DNA from 2 places in the Agrobacterium sp. 22-3639C2 genome. Region 1 is predicted to be linked to the other one. Evidence: riboswitches for the same ligand, from Rfam matches in the RefSeq annotation. Region 1 holds a riboswitch; the other holds the start of a gene.
The links. A riboswitch is a leader RNA that binds a small molecule or an ion and turns the genes downstream of it on or off. The one in region 1 is predicted to bind cobalamin.
Positions count from the first base shown of each region.

Region 2: another riboswitch for cobalamin. It lies ahead of bluB (5,6-dimethylbenzimidazole synthase); the one in region 1 lies ahead of ACQZ6D_RS13480 (CbtB domain-containing protein).

Region 1 covers NZ_JBNWDB010000003.1:102,836-106,901, reverse strand. The annotation lists gene ACQZ6D_RS13490 (c-type cytochrome) at 1-77, shown strand, start outside; gene ACQZ6D_RS13485 (c-type cytochrome) at 164-1,084, shown strand; cobalamin riboswitch at 1,176-1,400, shown strand; gene ACQZ6D_RS13480 (CbtB domain-containing protein) at 1,568-1,750, shown strand; gene ACQZ6D_RS13475 (CbtA family protein) at 1,761-2,477, shown strand; gene ACQZ6D_RS13470 (hypothetical protein) at 2,482-2,796, shown strand; gene ACQZ6D_RS13465 (type 1 glutamine amidotransferase family protein) at 2,902-3,468, opposite strand; gene ACQZ6D_RS13460 (GNAT family N-acetyltransferase) at 3,490-3,978, opposite strand.
Region 2 covers NZ_JBNWDB010000001.1:618,588-622,653, reverse strand. The annotation lists gene ACQZ6D_RS03065 (VOC family protein) at 1-239, opposite strand, end outside; gene ACQZ6D_RS03060 (TolB family protein) at 432-1,262, shown strand; cobalamin riboswitch at 1,390-1,575, shown strand; gene bluB (5,6-dimethylbenzimidazole synthase) at 1,674-2,390, shown strand; gene ACQZ6D_RS03050 (DUF2865 domain-containing protein) at 2,460-3,560, opposite strand; gene ACQZ6D_RS03045 (NADP-dependent malic enzyme) at 3,695-4,066, opposite strand, start outside.

The DNA of each region.
Region 1 (4,066 bases):
CAGGCGTCACCGCCGCCATGCAGACCCTCGGTGCCGATTGTGGTGCGTGCCACCAGACCTACCGTCTGAAGAAGTGATCCTATTAAGAACGCCGCTTCCCGGCGGCGTTTTTTTCAGCGGGAATGATGCCTGATCTCATCAGGTGATAATGGGGAGAGGGGTCATGGCCTCCATTTGGACGAAGCTCGCGGGCGGGATCGCGGTGGCGGCCATTGCCGGTTTCGGCATTTTCGCCTGGGTCACCGCGCCTGTGCGTCAGGCACCCAGCCACTGGGTGAGCCTTGGCGAGCCGGACCTTGCCAATGGCGAAACGCTGTTCTGGGCGGGCGGCTGCGCAAGTTGCCATGCGGCACCAGATGCCAAGGGCGATGCGCTTTTGACGCTTTCGGGCGGGCAAGCGTTGAAAAGCCCCTTCGGCACCTTCCATGTGCCCAATATTTCCTCCGATCCGCAGCATGGCATTGGCGGCTGGACGCTTTCGGAATTCGGCGATGCGATGACGCGCGGCGTCGGCAAGAACGGCGAACATCTCTATCCGTCCTTCCCTTACGCCTCCTATGCCCGCATGACGCAGAAGGACATCAACGACCTCTTCGGTTATTTGCGGGTTCTGCCCGCCAGCCAGAATGACGCGCCGGATCATGAACTGCCGTTCCCCTTCAACATGCGCATGGCATTGGGCGGCTGGAAATTCCTCTATTTCGATACATCCGCGCCACCCCGCGTCGAGCTTGCCGATGCCAATGCCGAATTGCTGCGCGGCCAATATCTGGTGGAAGGCCCGGGCCATTGCGGCGAATGTCACACGCCGCGCAATGCGCTTGGCGGTTTTCTCGATGGCAAATGGCTGGCCGGTGGTCCAAATCCCGAAGGCGAGGGCCGGATTCCCGATATCACCCCCGGCTCGCAGAGCGTCGGAAGCTGGGAGGCGGCCGATATTGCCAACTATCTGGAAACCGGCTTCACCCCGGAATTCGACAGCGTCGGCGGCTCCATGGTCAAGGTGCAGCAGAATATGGCGCATCTGACGGCCGAAGACCGCAATGCGATCGCCGCCTATCTGAAGGCCATCCCGGCACGGTAGCCCTTTGCCGTCATGCCGGACTTGATCCGGCATCCAGCCGCGGCGCGCAATTCTCACGCCGGCCTGCCATTGACTCCCACCCACACCCATCGGATAACGATCCTGTGATGGTTCCTTCCGGGCGTTCCGGAAGGTGAAAAGGGAACACGATAGGGAGACATCCTCATTCGTGGCTGCCCCCGCAACTGTGAGCGGAGAGCCTGAAACGAAATGCCACTGGTAAGCATCTCGCCGGATATGGACGAGGGCAATGCCGGGAAGGTGTTTCAGGTTTTGACCCGTAAGCCAGGAGACCTGCCATCACGGAAATGTCCATGCCGGCGGGGTGTCCGGAAGAGCGGAATTTCAGGGTGGTGGTGCTTGAACGTGCCGCCCTGTGTCAGTCTCGTATCCCCGTGGTGAAGTGTATCGCATGCGGCTGCACGGCGTTTTGCCGTTCCGCCGCGTCTAAAGGCGCGGGGTCGCGCCGTAAGAGGGGTCACCATGTCCATCAACCAGAATACGGCAAATGCCGCCGTTTCGGCAAAAACGGGCAGCTTCGCGCAATCGCTGACGGCGATCGTGCTTGGTCTGTTCGTCGTCGGTTTTGTCGGCTTTTCGCATGTGGAAGCCGTTCACAACGCCGCGCATGACACACGTCATGCCAATGCTTTCCCTTGCCATTGAGGGGGAAAGCATGTCGTTCTTTCGCAATATCGTTTTTACCGCCGTCCTCGTCGGCATCGTTGGCGGCTTCGCCGTTTCGGCCATGCAGGCTTTCGGCACCACGCCGCTGATCCTGAAGGCGGAAACCTATGAAAATGCCGGTGGCGAAGCGCCCCACAGCCATGATGCTCCGGCCACGACCGGCGCTGCCGTTCCCGCGCACGAACATAATGAGGAAGCCTGGTCTCCGGCCGACGGCTTCGAGCGCACCGCCTATACGGTCGCCGCCAACGTGCTGACCGCCATCGGTTATGCGCTGGTGCTGACCGGCCTCATCTCGCTGCGTGGCACCGATGCCGGCTGGCGCGAAGGCCTTTTGTGGGGTGTGGCCGGTTTTGCCGCCGTCATGCTTGCGCCGATGATCGGCCTGCCGCCGGAACTGCCGGGCAGCCCGGCGGCCGCGCTTGAGGCGCGTCAAATCTGGTGGCTTTCGACGGTTGCCGCGACCGCAGGCGGCATTGCGCTGATCGCATTCCGGCGCGAACCCTGGGCAATCGTGCTCGCACTGGTGTTGATCGTTGCTCCACATGTGGTGGGCGCGCCCCTGCCGCCGGAAGGTGAACATGCGCTGGCACCGCTGCCGCTGGAACGACAGTTCATCGTCGCCGCCACCGTGACCAGCTTTGTCTTCTGGGCCTTGCTCGGAACATTGAGCGCGTTTTTCCTGAAGCGCTTCCAGCAGGCTTAAATCCATGCAGGACGCAGCCGAATGGAGTGAGGAACTCGACGCGCTGCGTTTTGCCGTTCCCGGTCACGGCGCTTTCTGCGCCGTGCATCGCCTTGCTTTCAAGGCAGTCCTTGGCGTCAGCCCGGAACGGGAAGCGGCGCTCGCCTATTTTCATGAGAATGAGGCTGCCTTTACGGTCGCAGCCCTTGCCAAGATAAAACGCTCGGCTTTGCCGGCCGGTCGCAGTCTGCATCTCAACAGCCGCGATATCCGCCGTGCGATTGCGGGGGAGGGCGGGGATGTCGCGCCCCGTGTCTGCCGGGTGCTTGATCAGGGGTGATTTGTGATGGTCTCGCGGCTTAACTTCCCCACCACCCTCATTCCTGTGACAAGCACAGGAATGAGGGTGGGAGGATCCGCAAAACTCTCGATGCCAAGGTGAGCCTCACCGGTGCTCCGCCGCAAAAACCTGAAGTTCCGCCTCGGCTTCCGGACCAAAGAGGCCGAGGTGTTTCAGAATTTCCACTGCGAAACTGACGGGTGCACTGCCGGCTGCGGTTACGATGCCGCCATCGCTGACCGCCTTCGGCTGGTCGCGATAGAGCGCTTCGCCGCGATAGGACGGATAGGCCTTGTGAGAGGCGAGCGAATTGCCGGTATGGGCGACGTCATCAAGGGCGCCCGTGCCTGCAAGCGCGCTGGCAGCCGCGCAGATGCCGGCAACCAGCCGGCCCTTCTCGCGAAACCGCTGTGCCAGCCCGCCAAGATCGACAGCCGTTCCCTTTTCCCAGCTGAGGCCGCCGGGAATGACGAGCGCATCGATGTTAGCAGGATCAAGCGCGTCATAGGATGTGTCGGGCGTAACGTTGAGCCCGCCCATTGAAACCACGGGCCGGCCGTCCGGGGTTGCGTAAACGATCTCGACGCCGAGATAGCCGCGCGCGGCGGCGGCAAGCAGCGCCGGTTCCCAGTCCGCAAAATCCTGCGCAAGCGCAATGGCAATCCGTGTCATGACCGTCTCCGAAGGTTGCAATCAGGCGATAGACTGCATGTAGCGCATGCCGGTGACCGGGCGCGGCGCGAAATCCATGCTTTCGTAGAAACGATGCGCGGCGACATTGCCGGTCGTGGCGCTGACGGAAAGATAGTCGCAACCGAGGCGCTTGGCGATATCGCGGGCGCGGGAAACCAGGTGCTGGCCGGTGCCATGGCCGCGGTGACCGTCACGCACGAAAAGATGGTGCAGCTCAAGCCCGCGGCGGCCTTCCTGCGCCCTGTAGAGCGGCAGCATCAGGGCGTAACCGATCAATGCGCCGTCGGCTTCCGCAACCAGCCCATGCACCCAGGGAAGCGGGCCGAACAGGTCGCGTTCCAGTTTCGCCGGCGTAATCGCCGCCGCATCGCCATGAAAGGTGGCAAGCAGGGTGATCATCTCATTGAGCTCAGGCAAATCGGTCTTGCGTGCGCCACGAATGATGACGACGGGCGGTCTTTCCAATGTAAGGGAACTATCTTCGGTCATTTTTCTGGTCCTTCGGTTTTATCGGTGCCGTCAGGACGCTTGAAAAACAACAAAGCCGCCTGACGGCGGCTTGTTGACAAAATGATCT
Region 2 (4,066 bases), on a different contig from region 1:
TCGCTGACCAGCATATGCGCCACATTGAAGGGGGCCGGTTTGTGCGTCGACTGCAATGTCAGGTGCAACTCGGCATTACCTTGTTTCAGGATCATGAAACCGACAGGGTTGCCGTTTTCGAAGGTCTTTTCGAAGCCCAGCACACGGACATAAAAGTCATGGGCCTTCTCGATATTCTTGACAGGAAGCATTGCGGCGATCCGACCGAAGCGGATGCCGTGAACGGCGATGGTGTTCATCGCGGAACCTCGGATCTGGGAGAAACGGGCAGGGGAGCGGGCGGTGCCGGAACGCTGCTGTTTTTTCCTATTTGAATTTGCAGGGCGGTGCCTGCGGCAATAGGATCATAATCACGGCGGTGGCGGATGCAAACGGAATGTTTGTGCCATTCAACGCTCCACGCCAGACGATCGACAGGCCCGGGAGGCAGCATGCGCAGTTCCATCGAAATCTTCAACATCCGCACTCGGCAGATGCGGGTGGTCTGGCAGACGCCGGAGCTGTTCGAGGCTCCGAACTGGTCGCCGGACGGGAAATACCTGCTTCTGAACTGCGACGGTCTGCTTTATCGCCTGTCACTTGCCGGCGACCCTTCGCCGGAAAAGGTCGATACCGGCTTTGCGACAATCTGCAACAATGACCACGGCATTTCGCCTGACGGTTCGCTTTATGCCATTTCCGACAAGGTGGAGTTCGGCAAGAGTGCCATCTATCTGCTGCCTTCGACGGGCGGAACGCCGCGTCTGATGACTAAGAACCTTCCGTCCTACTGGCACGGCTGGTCGCCGGACGGGAAAGGTTTCGCCTATTGCGGCATTCGCGATCAGGTTTTCGATATTTATTCCATGGACATAGACAGCGGTGTTGAGACACGCCTTACCCATGGTGAGGGCCGCAATGACGGGCCGGATTATTCGCCGGATGGAGAATGGATCTATTTCAACTCCAGCCGCACCGGCCAGATGCAGATCTGGCGCGTGCGGGTGGATGGCTCGGCCGTCGAGCGTATCACCGACAGCGCCTATGGCGACTGGTTCCCGCATCCGTCCCCCAGCGGTGACAAGGTCGTCTTCGTCTCCTACGACGCCGATGTCTTCGACCATCCGCGCGACCTCAACGTGCGCGTGCGGCTGATGGATATGGATGGCGGCAATGCCGAAACGCTGTTTGACCTTTTCGGCGGGCAGGGAACGATGAATTCCCCCAACTGGTCACCGGACGGGGATGAGTTCGCTTATGTGCGGTATTTTCCCGTTGGGTGATGCGGTAGGGGTGCTTCAGCTGGCGCGCGTCTGCGCGGCGGCTGAAGGCCGCAATACGCCGGTGAGGTGGCCACGGTCACATTGCCGCATCGCTGCGCAAGATACTTGTATTTGCAATCTTTGTTGCTCATAAGCTTCTTCGTCAGGTGCCTGCCCTTTAGGGCGGGAGAATCGGGAATCCGGTGCAAGACCGGAACGTGCCCAGCGCTGTGAGGCGGATGCCCTTTTTCTTGATGCCACTGAATCCATTCGGGAAGGCGAAAGTGGGCGGATGAAGCCGAGTCAGAAGACCGGCCTGACAGGATAGACCAGACCGCGTGGACGGCGGCAGGTTGTTGCAGCAGCGCGTCGTGCAGGCGAAAACCGGAGCCGGTTTTCGTGGCGGCGCGCCAGCATTGTTGGGGATAGACGATGCCGACCGATCCACTCGCGACCAGTTCGCTCGACGCAAATGCATTCGATCACGCGCTTTCGCCCGCCTACCCGTTTTCCGAGGGGGAGCGAGAGGCGATCTACCGTGCCATCGAAACCCGCCGTGATGTGCGCGACCAGTTCCTTCCGGATCCATTGCCGGAAGATGTGGTCGAGCGCCTGCTGAAGGCGGCGCATTCCGCGCCCTCGGTCGGTTTCATGCAGCCGTGGAATTTCACGCTCGTCACTGACGGTGCGGTCAGGCAGGCAGCCTGGGTTGCCTTCAGCCGCGCCAATGGCGAGGCGGCGGCGATGTTCGAGGGGGAGCAGCAGGCGCTTTACCGCAGCCTCAAGCTTGAGGGCATCCGCAAGGCGCCGCTCAGCATCTGCGTCACCTGCGATCCGACGCGTGGCGGCAAGGTGGTGCTGGGCCGCACCCACAATCCGCGCACCGATGTCTATTCCACCGTCTGCGCCATCCAGAACCTCTGGCTTGCAGCGCGCGCCGAAGGCATCGGCGTCGGCTGGGTCAGCATTTTCCACGATAGCGACATTCGGACCATTCTGGAAATCCCGGACCACATCGAGATCGTCGCCTGGCTATGCCTCGGCCGCGTCGATACACTTTATACCGAGCCGGAACTGGCGGTGAAGGGTTGGCGGCAGCGCGTGCCGCTGGAGGAGCTGGTGTTTCGCAATCGCTGGGGCGGGCGGTAAAGAGAACACGCGACCGCCTTGTGAGTGAGATAGAGCGTTGCCAACTCCATACCGCGTGCTTGATGGGAGCTATTGCTGCGGCTGAATGCCCTTCAGCGCCGGGTTCTTCAGGTCGATCCGGCCTGTCTGGTCGGGCAGGAATTTAGGGCCGATGACGCGGACCCTGCTGTTGTTCGGGTCATAGTCGCGTTCCGGAACCGGTTGTTCCGGCGGCTTTGCGGCCTGCTGCAGTTCGGTGGGTTTTTTGGAGGTGTCACCTTGCGGTGATGGAATGGTCGTGATGCTTGAATAGGGTTTCTCAGCTTCCGGCCGCGCAGCCTCCTGCTGCTTCATCTCCTCGTGATAGGCGGCCATGTTGCAGGCGCAGCCTGGGGCTTTGGTTGAGGCATTTCGATAGGCAAAGGCGGTCGGCAGGTCCTTATAGGGCTTTCCTGTTTCAGCCGAGACCATGTCAGCCGTTTCCTGCTCCGTCATGGAGTGGAAATAAAGCTCCGTCTGCGTACCCGGACACATTTTCTGGCATTGTTCGGCCTGCGCACGGAAATCGAGCGGCGAGGCATTGGAAGCGATGGGGAAGAACGAGCCGTCGCAGGTGCGCACGCACAGCGTCCTGAGCCCGCCTTCAGCAGCGGCATTGGGGTAGGGCGAAAGCCCTGCCTGTCCCGGCGGATTGCTCTGTTCGCCGAAGGCGTCGGGGTAACGTGTCACATCGGGTGCCGTCGGCTGGCGCGCTTCCGTTTCCGGAATGGCGCTGCAGCCATTGGCGTCGAGTGCGGCGAGAATGCGCTGGCGTCTGATGTCGCTATCATCGCTGCCCTGGGCCGCCATGGCATAGTCGCGGTCACGGATGATGGCATCGCGTTCGCTCTGCGCATCCGCCATCGCGTCGCTGATCTCTGCGCAGAGTTCGGCATTCGGGCTGCCATAAACGGTGACGCTTGCGGATGAACAGCCGTAACGGCGCAGATCGTTCCTGATCCTGCGGATCTCGATGTTCTGGCGGGTGAGCGCATTGGCGTAACGCCGTACCTCGGCGGTGTTGCCGATGACACGCGGCGGTTCGCGCAGCTGCGCATAAAGCGTATCGCAGACCTGATCCGCGAAAGCAGCGGCCGGGGCGATGAAAACAAGGGGAAGCAGGAGGCCGATAATGCTGCGGCGCCGGGTCAATGGTGCGATCCGTTCGATGTCCCCGGCCGGTGGCGAGGGTGTTATGCTTCGGGAAATCCGTGTTCAGGAAGATAACATAAGCTGTTGCCGCAATGCGGCAACAGCATGTTCAAAACTGCGTTAATACGCCTTCATCACACCGAAGGGTGCGATGCCTGCACGACGGCAAAGGCCGCCATGTTGACAACGCCGCGCGAGGTGACGCTGGGCGACAGGATATGGGCGGGAAGAGCCGTGCCAAGCAGGATGGGGCCGACATGCAGGCCCTCCGTCAGCGTGCGGGTGACGCCGAGCGTGATGTTTGCGGCATCGAGGTTCGGGAAGACCAGCAGGTTCGCTTCGCCGGTAAGCACGCTGTTGGGCATGGCGCGCTTGCGCAGCGCTTCCGAAAGTGCCGAGCCGCCCTGCATTTCGCCGTCCACTTCCAGTTCGGGTGCCGCTGCCTGCACGATCTTCAGGGCGCGGCGCATCTTGCGGGCGCTTTCCGAATCGCGCGACCCGAAATT